DNA from 3 places in the Sporosarcina beigongshangi genome. Region 3 is predicted to be linked to each of the others. Evidence: predicted binding sites of a transcription regulator. Region 3 holds the regulator's gene; each other region holds the start of a gene.
The links. Region 3 encodes Rex, which represses fermentation and respiration genes when NADH is low (regulators of the CRP and FNR family bind a similar motif). Its sites were predicted from a motif close to TTGTGAAATATTTCACAA; they were not measured.
Positions count from the first base shown of each region.

Region 1: the regulator Rex is predicted to act here: its motif matches at 3,127-3,144, upstream of R2B77_RS13010 (DUF2249 domain-containing protein).
Region 2: the regulator Rex is predicted to act here: its motif matches at 2,083-2,100, upstream of ric (iron-sulfur cluster repair di-iron protein).

Region 1 covers NZ_JAWLIR010000028.1:81,952-87,080, forward strand. The annotation lists gene qoxB (cytochrome aa3 quinol oxidase subunit I) at 1-23, shown strand, start outside; gene qoxC (cytochrome aa3 quinol oxidase subunit III) at 10-606, shown strand; gene qoxD (cytochrome aa3 quinol oxidase subunit IV) at 608-889, shown strand; gene R2B77_RS12990 (hypothetical protein) at 931-1,164, opposite strand; gene R2B77_RS12995 (RluA family pseudouridine synthase) at 1,406-2,074, shown strand; gene R2B77_RS13000 (hypothetical protein) at 2,188-2,385, opposite strand; gene R2B77_RS13005 (hypothetical protein) at 2,421-2,543, opposite strand; gene R2B77_RS13010 (DUF2249 domain-containing protein) at 3,276-3,509, shown strand; gene R2B77_RS13015 (hypothetical protein) at 3,531-3,857, shown strand; gene R2B77_RS13020 (DUF2249 domain-containing protein) at 3,888-4,439, shown strand; gene R2B77_RS13025 (hypothetical protein) at 4,453-5,129, shown strand, end outside.
Region 2 covers NZ_JAWLIR010000006.1:201,342-206,470, forward strand. The annotation lists gene R2B77_RS05435 (ribonucleoside-diphosphate reductase subunit alpha) at 1-571, shown strand, start outside; gene R2B77_RS05440 (flavodoxin) at 556-996, shown strand; gene R2B77_RS05445 (ribonucleotide-diphosphate reductase subunit beta) at 951-2,012, shown strand; gene ric (iron-sulfur cluster repair di-iron protein) at 2,278-2,976, shown strand; gene R2B77_RS05455 (nitrate reductase subunit alpha) at 3,218-5,129, shown strand, end outside.
Region 3 covers NZ_JAWLIR010000055.1:1,908-7,036, reverse strand. The annotation lists gene R2B77_RS16795 (ABC-F family ATP-binding cassette domain-containing protein) at 128-2,059, opposite strand; gene R2B77_RS16790 (redox-sensing transcriptional repressor Rex) at 2,217-2,867, shown strand; gene R2B77_RS16785 (twin-arginine translocase TatA/TatE family subunit) at 2,962-3,177, shown strand; gene tatC (twin-arginine translocase subunit TatC) at 3,195-4,040, shown strand; gene R2B77_RS16775 (CPBP family intramembrane glutamic endopeptidase) at 4,086-4,832, opposite strand; gene groES (co-chaperone GroES) at 5,089-5,129, shown strand, end outside.

The DNA of each region.
Region 1 (5,129 bases), on a different contig from region 3:
TGTTAACAGATGAAAATAGATAATTCACTTCCGCTTGAATATAAAACCGAACAAAATAAGTTGAATATTTTAGGCTTCTGGATTTTTATTGGCGCGGAAGTGATGCTATTTGCAACACTTTTCGCAACGTATTTCACGCTGGAGCACCGTACGGCTAGCGGACCAACCGGGGCAGAGATTTTTGAAATTACGCCAGTGTTTATAGAGACAATTTTGTTACTGACAAGTAGTTTTGTAATCGGTCTTGGTGTACATGCGATGCGTCTCGGTCGAAAGAATGCGATGATGACATTCTTTGCGATTACATTGCTGCTAGGCTTGGCATTTCTCGGTGTGGAAATTTATGAGTTTACGCATTACGTTAATGTTGGAGCAGGGCTTCAGGTGAGTGCCTTTACAGGTATTCTTTTGACGACATTAGGGACACATGGAGCGCACGTAACACTCGGTCTGTTCTGGGGATTGTTCATCATCCTACAAGTGAAAAAACAAGGTTTGACGCCTAAAACGGCTAATAAAGCCTTCATCTTTTCATTGTACTGGCATTTCTTAGATGTCGTCTGGATCTTTATTTTCAGCTTCATCTACTTGAAAGGAATGATGTAATATGAGCGAATTATTCCCGCGTAAACAGGTTATGGGTTTTGCGTTTTCAATGGTGTTAACGGCAGCTGCACTGACGGTCTATTTTCTAGATATGTCATTTGTGGTAGGGATGACGATTCTGTTAGTTACTGCATTCGTGCAAGCAGCAGTTCAACTTATCGTGTTCATGCATGCTGGCGAGACAGAAGACAAGGCTGCGATATATATGAACATCTACTATGGTGTTGCCATAGCGCTAGTCACTATCTTCGGTACACTACTGATTTTGGTTTGGGATATGTGATTAGATCAATAAAAAAAGGAGTGCCATTTGGCGCTCCTTTTTTATTGAATGACGCGTATTCCTTTGTCTCTTTTTTCTTGCATTTCTTCAGTTGCAACAAAGAATACCCCCATGAGGAAGATGAAAATAGCCCCCATAATTGTACCAATCCCGATACCTGTAATTGCGCTATAATCGCTAATAAAAAAACCATATAAAAAAATAGAAATTCCAACGACGAGTATTGTTCCCCCAGTATACTTAACGATGTCTAGCATAGTTTGTTTAGATTCCATTTCATTCACTCCCTTACTGCTATTATCAGGAATGTTCACAAAGTTGTCAAATTATATTTTGGAACTGGACTTCACTTAACTTTTAAATTTGACATTTCAACAAGGGTAAATGGATGTAATCAACTATCCTGTAACAACCCTATCAAATATTGGCTTACTAACATGGAGTTCAGTATAATACAATTTAACTAGCTGAGTGACAAATATCTCCTAGTTTATTACTTTCCATAAAGGGGTCATTATGAAAATACCAATCATATTTGAAGACAATCATTTGCTACTCGTTGAGAAACCAGTGAATATACCCGTGCAAGGAGATACGAGTGGAGATACGGATTTGCTGACGCTATTAAAAGAAGATATAAAAATTCGTTATCAGAAGCCGGGCAATGTTTACTTGGGGCTTGTTCATCGCTTAGATCGTCCTGTAGGCGGGGTGATGGTGTTTGCCAAAACATCTAAGGCAGCTTCTCGATTATCGAATATACTTCGGAAAAGAGAGCTGGGGCGAACATATTTAGCTGTTGTTCGGGGAGTTCCACAGAAGAAAAAAGCAGTTTTAGAGCATTATCTTTTTAAAGACACAAAGAAGAATAAAGTGTCTACCGTTTCGGCAAACCATGTGAATGCTAAAAAAGCAGTACTCGAATACGAAGTCATTAGCAGTACAGAACAATTAAGTCTTCTGTCTATTCGCCTCCATACCGGTCGCTCCCACCAAATTCGTGTTCAACTCTCCGCAACTGGATACCCCCTCTATGGGGATCAAAAATATGGACAACAAGTCAATCGTCCTGGGCAACAAATTTCTTTATGGGCACATGAACTAGAATTTGTTCACCCAACGACAAAGGAAGTCATTGAAGTGCAATCGCAACCACCGAATGAATATCCGTGGAATTTATGGTGATTTTACGGTAAGCCCTAGTCCTGATTCGGTAGGGGACTCATTGAGTATGAATGAATAAAAAATCTCTAGTGCGTGTTAATACACATGCACTAGAGATTTTTGCTTGGAATTCTTTATGTTAATTTATCGATACCAATTTTGAAAGTCAATTTATATTTACGCGTGTAAAATAACACAAGACTCTTTTCAAAAAAAGGTTTTTGGTTTTTCTTTTTCTTAGATAGGTAGTGATGTCCTAACTCATTTTGTCTTGCTTCTTGCTGTAAGTCAACAATCCGTTGCTTTATATAATCATGATTAATATTTAACATTATTTTTCTCCTTAAGGAGAAGTCCAATTATATTGTTAAGGCGTGGCTAGCACTGTTTCTGTTAGCCGACTTCCACCTAAATAGTGTGTTGGCGACTCCGTTTTATTTTTATTTACTAATTTACTAACCTTTTCAACATTCATTTTTGCAATCATCATATTGTTTTCCTCCTTTAATTTTTTGTTTTTTCAATCCAACTCATAGAATCACTTTTACCAATTGGGGATTTCCGTTCCCAATCGGCGCTATCCACTTTCGAGAGATTCCTTTTTTAATAACTTTCTTTGCTGTTTAATATTCATCATCACCAGCACTCCTTTTCTTATTATTTTTTACTATATGCAACACGCAATGCGTGAAAACATCAGGTCCCCTAAAAAATCCGTGACATCCGCCGGTGGCTTTATCTGAATATCAGCAAAGCTGGATTCAGATAAAAGCACACAAAAAAGCACACGCTTCTTTACATAAGCGTGTGCTCATAGGAAAAGAACGGCAGGACATGCCATTCCGATTAATTATTTTCAGAAAAATAATGAGCGGTTGGGCACGGAATTACTATACAATTACTTTTTGAAATTTTAAATGTAGTCATTTTCCGCACCTCCATTTCTAATTTGAATATCTAACTACTTTAGGATATCATTACCTCTTTCTGAATGTCAACACTTTTCTAAAAATGATGTGCTGTTTAAAGTTATATGTTGCTGATTTACCGTACCTGCAAAAAAAATCTTGAATTTGTGATATACATCACAGAATAATTGTCTAACTAATCCTATACTTATTTTATAAGCTGAACAGGAGAATACAGATTTATGTAGTTGAAGGTATTCTTAACTTCATCTTATAAACATAGAACACACAATACATTTTAGGAGGAATAGTTGATGAGTGAATATACAGCAATAGTAAAGGTTCCAGAATATCCGCCGCATCTTAAGCATAAAACCATTTTTGAAACATTTAATAAGTTAAATCCATCTGAGACAATGTTGATTGTCAATGACCATGATCCGATTCCTTTGCGTTTTCAGTTCGATTCGATGCATGAAGGGAAATACACATGGGAATATATTGAACAAGGTCCTGATACATTCCAGGTGAAAATTGAAAAACTATAACATGTCTGGAGTTGATTGGCGATGGCAAAAGTTAACGTTATCGATGACAAGACACTGAAAATTGAACTGTCCTTAGAGGATGCTGTTTCAATGGTGCAGCAAGCTGCTGGTGAAGTAGATAAGTTTGCGAGTGAAATCATTACGATTTTCGAAAAAATGCCGACTTTCAACTTTACGCATTATTGTTTTTATGCGTTCGAGGATACAGCGAAATTATTCGAAAACGTACTAGGCATCGACCCTAAGCAGTACAAAACATTCTCTTTGGATGCGCCCGATGCATTCTTCTACTCACTGTATGGTGGAATGGCAAGTTTATATGATGAAGCAAAAAAATCTGTATCTTAAGTGACTACTATTTGTAGGAGATGATTCATTGTGAATCAGCAAACGACGAAAATTGTAGAATTAGATGTGCGTCCTCACTTGAACAAAAAGCTGGAGCCTTTCCAGCTAATTATGGATACGGTGATGGAAATAGAGGCGGGAGATATTTTCGTACTCCACGCAACGTTCAAACCGACGCCATTATTAGGTGTGTTAAAGATGAAGGGCTTTGTGAATAAGGTTGAACGCAAAAAAAAAGACCATTGGGTTGTTTCTTTTGTCAATAAAAAATACAAACATCTATTGGATATAGAGGACTCTTCAACAGAGGACGAGCTGGTTTCTACAGCTCAGTCTTCTGGTGAAGAGACGATTGCTCGAGAACCAAAAACGATTACACTCGATAATCGTGGATTAGAGCCTCCCCAACCAATGATGCGAACATTAGCTGCTTTAGACCGCAGTCATCCGGGGGATCAGGTGAATATTCACAATGATCGAGTGCCCGTTTTTTTGATTGAGGAACTGAATCGCCTCGGCTGTCCCTTCACCGTGGATGAGCAGTCAGACGGTTCGGCAAAAGTCACGATCCACAAGGTGTAAGGGGGAGAAGACTATGTTTCGTCTCCCATTTTTCTTTATCATTACGGGGATGATTGGTTTCTTTTTGTTTCAGGGGGCATCTATCCTAACGCTGTTCGAATGGCTTCAACATGATTTGCGAGGGCCAAGTGGTTGGTTTTATACGCATCTGTTTATTCTTGGATGGGCTACGATGTTGGCGATGGGAGCCGTGTACCAGCTTATCAATGTTATTTTACAGTCAACTATATATAGTCAAAGACTTGGCTATGCACACTACTTATTTTTCACAATTGGGCTTACTGGCCTATTGTATGGTTTTGTATCGTTTCAGACGATGTACATTGCTGGATTTGCAACGCTTGCTTTTATAGGAATACTTCTTTTTTCGATTAATATCGGTATCACTTTATGGCGAGCCCGCAAGTGGGATGCCATTACGATTAGTGCAGCTTGTGCAGTTTTATATTTAGTCCTAACAAGTCTTATCGGTATGTGGATGGGTATTAATTTCTACACAGGAAATCGATCAAACCTGCATGAAAATTTATTGAAAGCCCATATTTGGCTCGGGACGCTCGGTTGGTTCGGTATGCTCATTACCGGTTTCAGTTATAAAATGCTACCGATGTTTTATTTGGCTCACCATTACCCAACTCGGTTGCAATGGGCGACTTTGATTACTTGGAATAGTGCAGTCGTATTTGGTGC
Region 2 (5,129 bases), on a different contig from region 3:
ATATGAAAAAATCGCTTTTCTAACAATCAAAGCTTCTGCGGAACTGGCAAAGGAAAAAGGGGCTTATCCTTTATTTGAAGGCTCTGATTGGCAATCCGGATTTTATTTCGAAAACAAGGGCTATGATTCGAAGGAATGGCGTGAACTGCGTATCGATGTGGCAACGAATGGTGTGCGTAACGGCTATTTAATGGCAGTTGCACCGAATAGCTCGACGTCTGTTATTGCAGGGTCAACGGCGTCCATCGATCCAATCTTTAAGCCGTTCTATCATGAAGAAAAGAAAGACTATAAATTGCCTGTCGTCGCGCCTGATCTTAATCACAATACCTATGACGTCTATCGCCGCTCAGCCTATATTGTCGATCAACGTTGGTCGATTAAACAAAATGCAGCAAGACAGCGCCATATTGACCAATCGATTTCATTCAACCTGTATGTACCGAACTCGATTCGTGCTTCAGTGCTTCTCGACCTTCACGTGCAAGCATGGAAGTCTGGTATGAAAACAACATACTACACGCGGTCAACCGCGACAGATATCGAAGAGTGCGAATGGTGTCATTCCTAATTGCCTACGCTTCTTGGAGTGGGAATACGCAAGAAGTTGCTGACATGATTGAGGAAATATTGGTCAAGGAAAATGTCGACGTAACGACGTATCGAATTGGTGGGGGCATTATGCCGAATCCCCGTCATTTCGATGCGATGATTATCGGCTCATTTACGTGGGACCAAGGTGCAACGCCTGATGAAGTAAAGGATTTCGTTGCTGACGTTGGTTATAAACCGGACAATGTCTATGTTTTTGGAACGGGGGACACCCAATTCGGCGGCGATGCACTATTTTGCCACGCCGCTGTGAAATTGGCCCGGTTTTATGCATCGACTTATGAGCCATTAAAAATTGAACAAAGCCCACGTGGCGTACAACATTCAACTGTTATCGAATGGTCGAAAGGGGTCATCAAGCATTGGAAAAACTTACACGAGTAAAGGTACTAGAACCTGCAAACCCAAATAAATCAACAGCTATTTTTGGTGGCAAAGCGAGTGGGATTCTTAACTGGAATGACCTCGCACATCCACATTTCTATACATTGCGACAACGAATTCGGTCACTATTTTGGACGGCCAATGAAGTCGATATGACACAGGACGTTAAGCAATTTTCGTCGCTGACAAAGCCGGAACAGGATGCATTCCTTAAAATTATTGGATTGCTGGCAACGCTTGATGGTCCACAAACAGATATCGCAGCAAAAATTGCCCAGTACACGACAGATCCCTCTGTTAAATCGCTGATGGCCACCATTGCGGATCAGGAGAGTGAGCATAATCATAGCTATGCCTATGTATTATCCTCCGTAACGACGCTCGACAAACAGCTAGCATCGTTTGAAATGGGACGCACAGATGAAGTGCTTATGCGTCGTAACGAGCGGATTGTTGATGTTTATAATGAATTTGCAGAAACGCCAACGATTGAATCAGCTTTAAAAGCGATGGTTTATACAACGTTACTGGAAGGTTTATTCTTCTATAGCGGCTTCGCCTTCTTCTACAACTTAGCGCGCAATCAGAAAATGGTCGGCACATCGACTATGATTTCGTATATTAACCGTGATGAATTGCAGCATGGTAAGGCGATTAGTGATGTTTTCCGTGCGGCACTTGCGGAGAATCCAGAACTGAATACAGATGCATTCACTGAATGGATTTACGACCAATTCAAGCACTCTGTCGAACAGGAAGTTGCATGGAGCCGTTATGTGTTAGCTGATATTGACGGCATCGACCTAGTTGAAATGGAAGGCTATGTGAAATACCGTGCCAATAAAATGCTGCGCATGCTTGGACTCAGCGAAATTTACCCGGAATTCACCGATAATCCAATGAAATGGATCCGTGCCTACGTCGACAGCTTCGATGAAACGAAAACAGACTTCTTTGAGCAAACTTCAAGACAGTATGTGAAAACTAGTGATTTGAATGGTTTTGATGATCTATAATTCAAAAAGCGTACACGCTACTAATCGTGTACGCTTTTTCATTTGTGAAAAATTCATGACAATAGCTGAAATGTGATATATATCACATTCCCTTATATTCGCGTCCATTATGATAGAGGTAGTAAAAAAAGTAAGTGTAGTACGTATTGAGAAACGTCGTTATGGATATCTAGGGGAATCCCTAGTAGGAACAATGGCAGTAGGAACGTATACTTATTGGTGAGAATGCTTCTCACTAAAAATTGATTAGGGGAGGAACACGATTATGAGTCAACTAACGCTTGAAACACAAGTTTGCGATATCGTCACAGCACTTCCACAAAGTGCGGATCTATTTAGGAGTCTTCGTATCGATTTTTGCTGCGGAGGAAAAATTCCGTTGAAAGATGCAGCGGAAGACCGTAATTTAAATCCGGAAGAAGTATTGGTAAGTATTCAAAAAATAGAAGAAAAAAGAGAGCAGGTTGGAAGCGCACACCCGACTTCATTCGGCAATCGCACGCTTGTCTCTTACATTCAAGAAAATTACCATGCAGGTCTTCGTGAAGAATTGCCACAGCTTGCACCGTATATTACGAAAGTCGTTAAGGTTCATGGAGAAAAGCATCCACATCTAGTGCGCATCCAAGAAATTTTCAAAGAATTACGTGCAGAGCTTTTAGAGCATACAGCTGACGAAGACAAAAATGTATTCCCTGTCATTCTAGAATTTTTAGAAAATCCGACACCAGAACTAAAAGAACAAGTTAAACCACATGTGATGGAATTAGAAGCAGAGCACGAGCATGCCGGTGAATTATTATTTGAAATTCGTGATCTCACAAATAACTACACTCCGCCAGCAGAAGCTTGTGGTACTTACCGTGTTGTCTACGCTCGTCTTGCGCAGCTTGAAAAAGACACATTTGAACATGTCCACCTTGAAAATAACGTTCTATTCGATCGAGTACGTGCTGCAATCTAATAAGTAATATTCAAAAAAGCTGCCCTCGGGTAGCTTTTTTTGTCTAGCTCTGGGCACCCGTGCATCTAAACGGGCGCCCTCCGCATTTCTTTATTGTCGAATGAGGGAACTCCATATGTGATATAGGACTTTCCCTAATAGGAAGGTATTGGATTAATCTATAGAATTAGGGGTATATGAATGAACGTAATGATGTAATCCCTCATTGGTTCATTATTCTGAAAAGGAGTGAGTTTTCTCGATGAAGAAAAAAAGTGTACTGAAAAGTGGACTACGATACTTCAAACCCATTGAACGCTACTCAGGGAATTGGTCAATTCTAGAAGAGAAAAGCCGAGATTGGGAGAATATGTACCGTCAACGTTGGTCGCATGACAAGGTAGTACGTACAACACATGGTGTCAACTGTACCGGATCATGTAGTTGGAAAGTGTTTGTGAAAAACGGCATTATTACTTGGGAAAACCAACAGATTGATTACCCTTCTTGTGGTCCTGATATGCCTGAATTTGAGCCTCGTGGATGCCCGCGTGGTGCTTCGTTTTCTTGGTATGAATATAGTCCACTTCGCGTGAAGTACCCTTATATTCGAGGGAAACTATGGCGGATGTGGAGTCAAGCATTGACTGAAATGAAGGACCCTGTGAAAGCATGGGCAAGCATTGTGGAAGATCCCGAAAAAGCGAATGAATACAAAAAAGCCCGTGGAAAAGGTGGACATGTCCGTGTCAATTGGCGCGATGCTACGATGCTTATTTCCGCACAACTCATTTATACAATCCGAAAATATGGTCCAGACCGCATCGCCGGGTTTACACCGATTCCGGCAATGTCGATGGTTAGTTATGCGTCAGGTGCACGTTTCATCTCCCTTTTGGGTGGGGAAATGCTTAGTTTTTATGACTGGTATGCAGATTTACCGCCAGCTTCTCCACAAATTTGGGGTGAGCAGACAGACGTTCCTGAATCGAGTGACTGGTTTAATGCAGGATATATTATTATGTGGGGATCTAACGTACCACTGACACGAACACCAGATGCACACTTCATGACGGAAGTTCGTTACAAAGGTACAAAGGTTGTATCTGTTGCACCGGATTATGCAGAAAGTGTGACACATGCTGATGATTGGATTGCTGCAAATCCTGGTACGGACGCAGCCGTTGCACAAGCGATGACGCATGTTATTTTAGATGAATTCTATGAGCAACGGAAAGAGCCAATGTTCCTCAATTATGCGAAGCAATATACGGATATGCCGTTCTTAATTATGCTGGATGAGCATGAAGGGTCATACAAAGCGGGTCGTTTCTTAAGGGCTAGTGACCTTGGTAGCGCTTCAGAACACGCAGAATGGAAACCGGTTATTTTCGATGAAACAACGGACGAAATCATCGTTCCGAACGGTACAATGGGGCAGCGTTGGGAAGAGGATGCTAAATGGAATCTAATTCTTGATAACGCAGATGGGACGCGCGTTGAACCTGCATTATCTGTTGCAGATCATGGTGCAGAGTGGACAGAAATGGTCTTCCCTTACTTTGACAATATTGCGAATGGGACATTTAAGCGTCCGATTCCTACGAAAAAAGTAACATTTGCAGATGGGACAGAAAGACTTGTCGCAACTGTTTACGATTTAATGCTGAGTCAATATGGCGTGCGTCGTATCGGCAGTGATTTAGAAGCGACTGGCTATGACGATGTTGACTCCATTTATACACCAGCTTGGCAACAAAAAATCACTAACGTTAAACCGGAGCTTGTGACACAAATTGCACGTGAATTTGCACAGAACTCCCTCGATACGGGTGGTCGTTCCATGATTATTATGGGGGCCGGTATTAATCACTGGTTTAATAGTGACACGATTTATAGATCAATCTTAAATCTAGTAACACTGACAGCTTCCCAAGGTGTCAATGGCGGCGGCTGGGCACATTATGTTGGTCAGGAAAAATGTCGTCCGATTGAAGGGTGGAGCACGATTGCCTTTGCGAGAGACTGGCAAGCGCCACCACGTCTACAAAATGCAACGTCATTCTTCTACTATGCAACGAATCAGTGGAAGTACGAGGAAGCTGGAGCAGAAGTGCTAATGTCACCAACTGCTGGAAAAGCGCGTTATGAGCATCCAGCTGACTATAATGTCT
Region 3 (5,129 bases):
TGGGAAATAATTTCCCGGAAAAGCAATGTGAAGAATTATCTATCAGGTTCCGACAGTGAAAAACGACAAAGCGCCACATTGAATCGATGCCAACGATTCAATGTGGCGCACCAAGATTACTACTTTTTTAAGATAGAGATTCTAATTCTTCTTGAAGGTGCAACCAATCTTCTGATTTGCTATCGTGATCCATCTGATGTGCGTCAATTTGGGCTTGGAGTTCCATTAGCTTCACGTGATCATCTGCATATTCAGGCGTAACAAGTTCGTCTTGGAGTGTTGCAATTGATTCATCTAATTCGGACAGTTGTAACTCAAGCTCTGCAATCGCTCGTGTCAGCTTTCTTTCTTGTTTTTTCAGCTCTTTATCTTCTTCGTTTTTTCTGGATTGTAAAGGTATTGCCACGCCTTTCGTAACGTCCGCCTCAGCAAGCAACTCTTGCTGCTCGAGCTTCTTCTCCACAAAATAGTCATAGTCGCCGAGATACTCGATGGCACCTGTTGCACTAATATCAATGACTTTTGTTGCAATGCGGTTAATAAAGTAACGGTCATGTGATACGAAGATAAGTGTACCTGGAAAATCATCCAATGCATTTTCGAGAATCTCTTTGCTGTCTAGGTCAAGATGGTTTGTTGGTTCATCAAGGACAAGTGTATTCGATTTTTCAAGCATGAGCTTTGCGAGTGATAGGCGTGCTTTTTCGCCACCTGATAAGGAAGTGACAGGTTTGTCCACATCTTCCCCTGTGAATAAAAAGCGACCTAACACAGAGCGTACATCTTTTTCATTCATCATCGGCCAATCATTCCATAATTCTAGAAGAACGGTGCCGTTTCCAGTAAGAGTTGCTTGTTCCTGATCATAATAGCCAAATTGAACATTTGTCCCATAACGTATCAAGCCGGAAATCGGTTCATTCGCTTTAACGAGCGTTTTCAACAAAGTAGACTTGCCGACACCATTTGGTCCGATGATGGCAATACGGTCTTGTTTATAGACGCGCAGGTTGATGCCTGTAGAAACAGGAGAAGCGTTGTAGCCGATCGAGACATTGTCGAGAGCTAGCACATCATTGCCGCTTGGGCGATCAATAGAAAAGCTAAAGCTAGCCGATTTTTCATCTCCATCAGGCGAATCCATCCAGTCTGTTCGTTCAAGCAACTTCCGACGGCTTTTTGCCATTTTAGAGGTCGACGCACGAGCAATGTTGCGTTGGACGAAATCCTCGAGTTTCGCTTTCTCACTCATATCCTTTTCGAAAAGCTTTTGATCACGTTCATAATTCTTGGCTTTTTCGTCAAGATAGGCACTATAGTTTCCTGTGTATTTGGCTACTTTTCTTCTGGATACTTCGTAGACGACAGTCACGATTTCATCCAAGAAATAGCGATCGTGCGAAACAATTAGAATGGCTCCCTCATAGGAAACGAGGTATTTTTCCAGCCAGCCAAGTGTTTCGATATCAAGATGGTTTGTCGGCTCATCAAGGATAAGAAGATCTGGTTTACTCAACAGCATCTTAGCGAGTGCCAATCGGGTTTTTTGCCCCCCAGATAGAAGGCTAACACTTTTTTCATAATCATCGGGATAAAAGCGCATACCGTGTAGGACGGAGCGTGTGTCTGATTCATACTGATAGCCGCCAGAATCCTTGAATTCGATTTGCAGGGCGTCATATTCCGACATCACCCGTTCATAGTCTGTCGAGTTGTCGTATACTGCTGGGTCAGCCATCTGTTGCTCAAGCGTCCGGAGCCGTCTTTCCATATTATGAAGCGGTTCGAAAACGGTCATCATTTCTTGCCAAACAGACAAGGCAGAGTCGATGCCGCTATGCTGTTCAAGATAACCAATTCTTACGTCTTTTGGGATGATTAAATCGCCCGAGTCAGCTGTCATTTCACCAGCAATTATTTTAAGGAGTGTCGACTTGCCTGCTCCGTTACGTCCAACAAGTGCAACGCGGTCACGGTGTTGCACTTCAAGTCGCACATTTTCTAATATATCGGTTCCTGAGAATGATTTTGTCAGTCCGTTCACTTGTAAAACAATCATAGTGAGCACCTCTATTCCTCTTCAGTTTAATGGAATGGTGCGAAGCGTGCAACGGTTGACTTTACAACATTCAGTATCTACTGTACGATAGAATCGGTTTCAGTTCGGATACGATTATGCTAAGGTGTAATGAATGAGTAGGTTCAGGAGGATTACAATGATAGAAGAAACGCCGAAAATACCACAGGCGACATCCAAACGGTTGCCTCTATATTATAGATTTCTTCAAAACTTCGCGAATTTGGGTAAGAAACGTGTGTCTTCTAGTGAATTAAGTGAAGCAATGAAAATCGATGCAGCTACAATTCGACGAGACTTCTCCCATTTTGGAGCGCTTGGTCGCAAAGGGTATGGCTATGATGTACATTATCTTGTCGAATTTTTCCGTCAAATCCTCGATCAGGATGAAGGAACGGATGTCGCGCTCATTGGCGTGGGTAGTTTAGGCAGTGCATTTTTAAAATATAATTTTCATAAAAACCATAATACACGTATTGTCGTAGCGTTTGACCCGAAAGCGCCGGCAGAGGGAAAAATGTTGAGCGGCATCCCTGTATTTCACCCAGATACAATTAGTGAAAAAATTGTCGAGCTTGGCATTGATCTTGTCATTTTGACGGTACCTTCTCGTGTGGCACAGGATGTCACCGATAAGCTGATAAAGGCGGGAATTAAAGGGATTTTAAACTTTACGCCAGTCCGTCTGACAGCACCTGATGAGGTGCGTGTCCATACGATTGATTTGTCTGTAGAGCTACAGACCCTTATTTATTTCATGAAAAATGACGTTAAAAATTCACAATTATAATGGCTCAATAATAGTAATACAAGCTGTTTTCGTGTAAAATGGATAGCATAAAGAGGGATGGTCTAGTCCTTCTACTACGAGGGAGGTGTCTGAGATGCCAGGTCCAATGAGTTTAGTAATTATCGCAATTATTGCGTTGCTTGTTTTCGGTCCAAAGAAGTTGCCTGAGATTGGAAAGGCGTTCGGTTCTTCATTGCGTGAATTTAAAAACGCGACGAAAGGTCTCGTAGAAGATAACGATGTGAAGAAAGTAGAAGACAAGAAAGCAGAAGTATTGCAAGTGGAAGTGAAGAAAGAAGAAGTGAAGTAAGTTAGGATGTTTGTCCAATGGCAGAAAAAAACTTAACAATCATTGAACATATAGATGAAATTAGAAAACGGCTGATGGTTATCGTCGTTTTCTTTGTTGTTGCAATAATAGGCGGATTTTTTATCGCCAAGCCAATCATTCAATTTTTGCAGTTTCAGTTTTTGCAACATGACGGATTAGTTGATGGTACGACGCTTAACGCGTTCAATGTGCTCGATCCTATTATGATTTACTTGAAAGTGATCATTTTTGTTGCAGTCATTATTATTTCACCGGTTATTATGTATCAGTTATGGGCGTTCATCTCGCCGGGATTGCATGAAACAGAGCGGCGTGCCACGTTAAATTATATTCCGTTTACGTTTTTCCTATTTGTCGGGGGGATTTCGTTTTCCTACTTTGTCCTGTTACCCTATGTGATGAAGTTCATGATGAATTTATCTTCAGATTTAGGCATCACGCAAACAATCGGTATTAATGAATATTTTTCGTTTTTGTTCCAATTACTTATTCCGTTCGGCATCATTTTCCAATTACCAATTGTGTTGCTGTTTTTAACAAGACTTGGTATTTTGGATCCAGCGACACTGGTGAAAATTCGTAAATATGCCTATTTCACATTGTTTGTTATTGCAGCTTTCATTACACCGCCGGATCTGTTATCTCATCTTTTCGTGACCGTGCCATTGTTTGCGCTCTATGAAATTAGTATTTTCATATCCCGATTTGGTTATCGGAAATATTTGAAGGCAGAAAAGCAACGTGAGGCAGAAGAAGTACAAGCAGAACAACAGCGGAAGTTAGAGGAAGTACGTGCAGAGCAACAGCGACAAATTGACGAAGTGATGGGGCAACAAGAGTAAACTAAAAAAGTCTTTCAACCGGAAGTATTCGGTTGAAAGACTTTTTTAGTAGAAAAATATGAACATAGCTTGTTTCAAACGTTTCAGCTCATCGAGATACCTTTGAATATCGTCGAATTTTAGTTGGGCAATGACGACAAAGCCGTTCATAAGTAGATGGGCAATCATCGGTGTCAATAGTCGTTTTGTTCGGTAGTACAAATAGGAGAAAATTAGCCCCGGTGCCATGTACATCAATAGATGCTCAAATTCATTATGCATTGCCGCGAAAACGAGGGCGCTGGCAATGGCTGCGATCCAGAAATTCGTTTTTTGATAAATTCCACCAAAAAGAATACGTCTAAACACAATTTCTTCTAGGAATGGTGCAAACACTACGATTGAAATAATAATGATGGGAGATACTTTTGCAATGTTACTGAGTATGGCCGTATTATCAGATCCCGGTGTAATGCCAAACAAGCTCTCAATCATAGCCGCGAGCATCTGTCCGCCCATAACAAGGAAGAAACCGAGGATTCCCCAAAGAATCGCATTGCCGGTTGTAGATTTTTTTACTTTGAAAACATGTAAGAATTTTTTATTGCGCAAGATGAACCATAAGAACACAACGGCAGCCAACGCATTACTGATGAATAGTGACCAAGCACTCGCACGATAAGCAATAGCTTTTTCATTGTATTGTTCATCCCAGGGAAAGTGGTCAAACAAGCCTTGCCCTAAAAAGATACTACCAAATTGCATGGCTGCATAGGTTACTAAGAGCCATAAAGAGATTATCCAGTTTTTCAAGCATGCCACCCTTTCAACTGTGGATGAAGTCCATTTTATCTGTTTAAAGTCAGATAAGCAAAGAGAAATGTTTGACTTGAATCATGAGGGAGTTCAAACTTCCCGTTGATTCAAGTTAAGCCTCCGGCAGATGTCTAGGATTTTGATTGTATTTCACTTGCAATTAATGCAAATGTTCATTATGATAAGAAATGTATTAGCACTCACATCTATCGAGTGCTAAAAACATGAAATTACTTTGAGGAGGTTGTTTCACTTGTTGAAACCATTAGGTGACCGTATCTTAATCGAATTGAT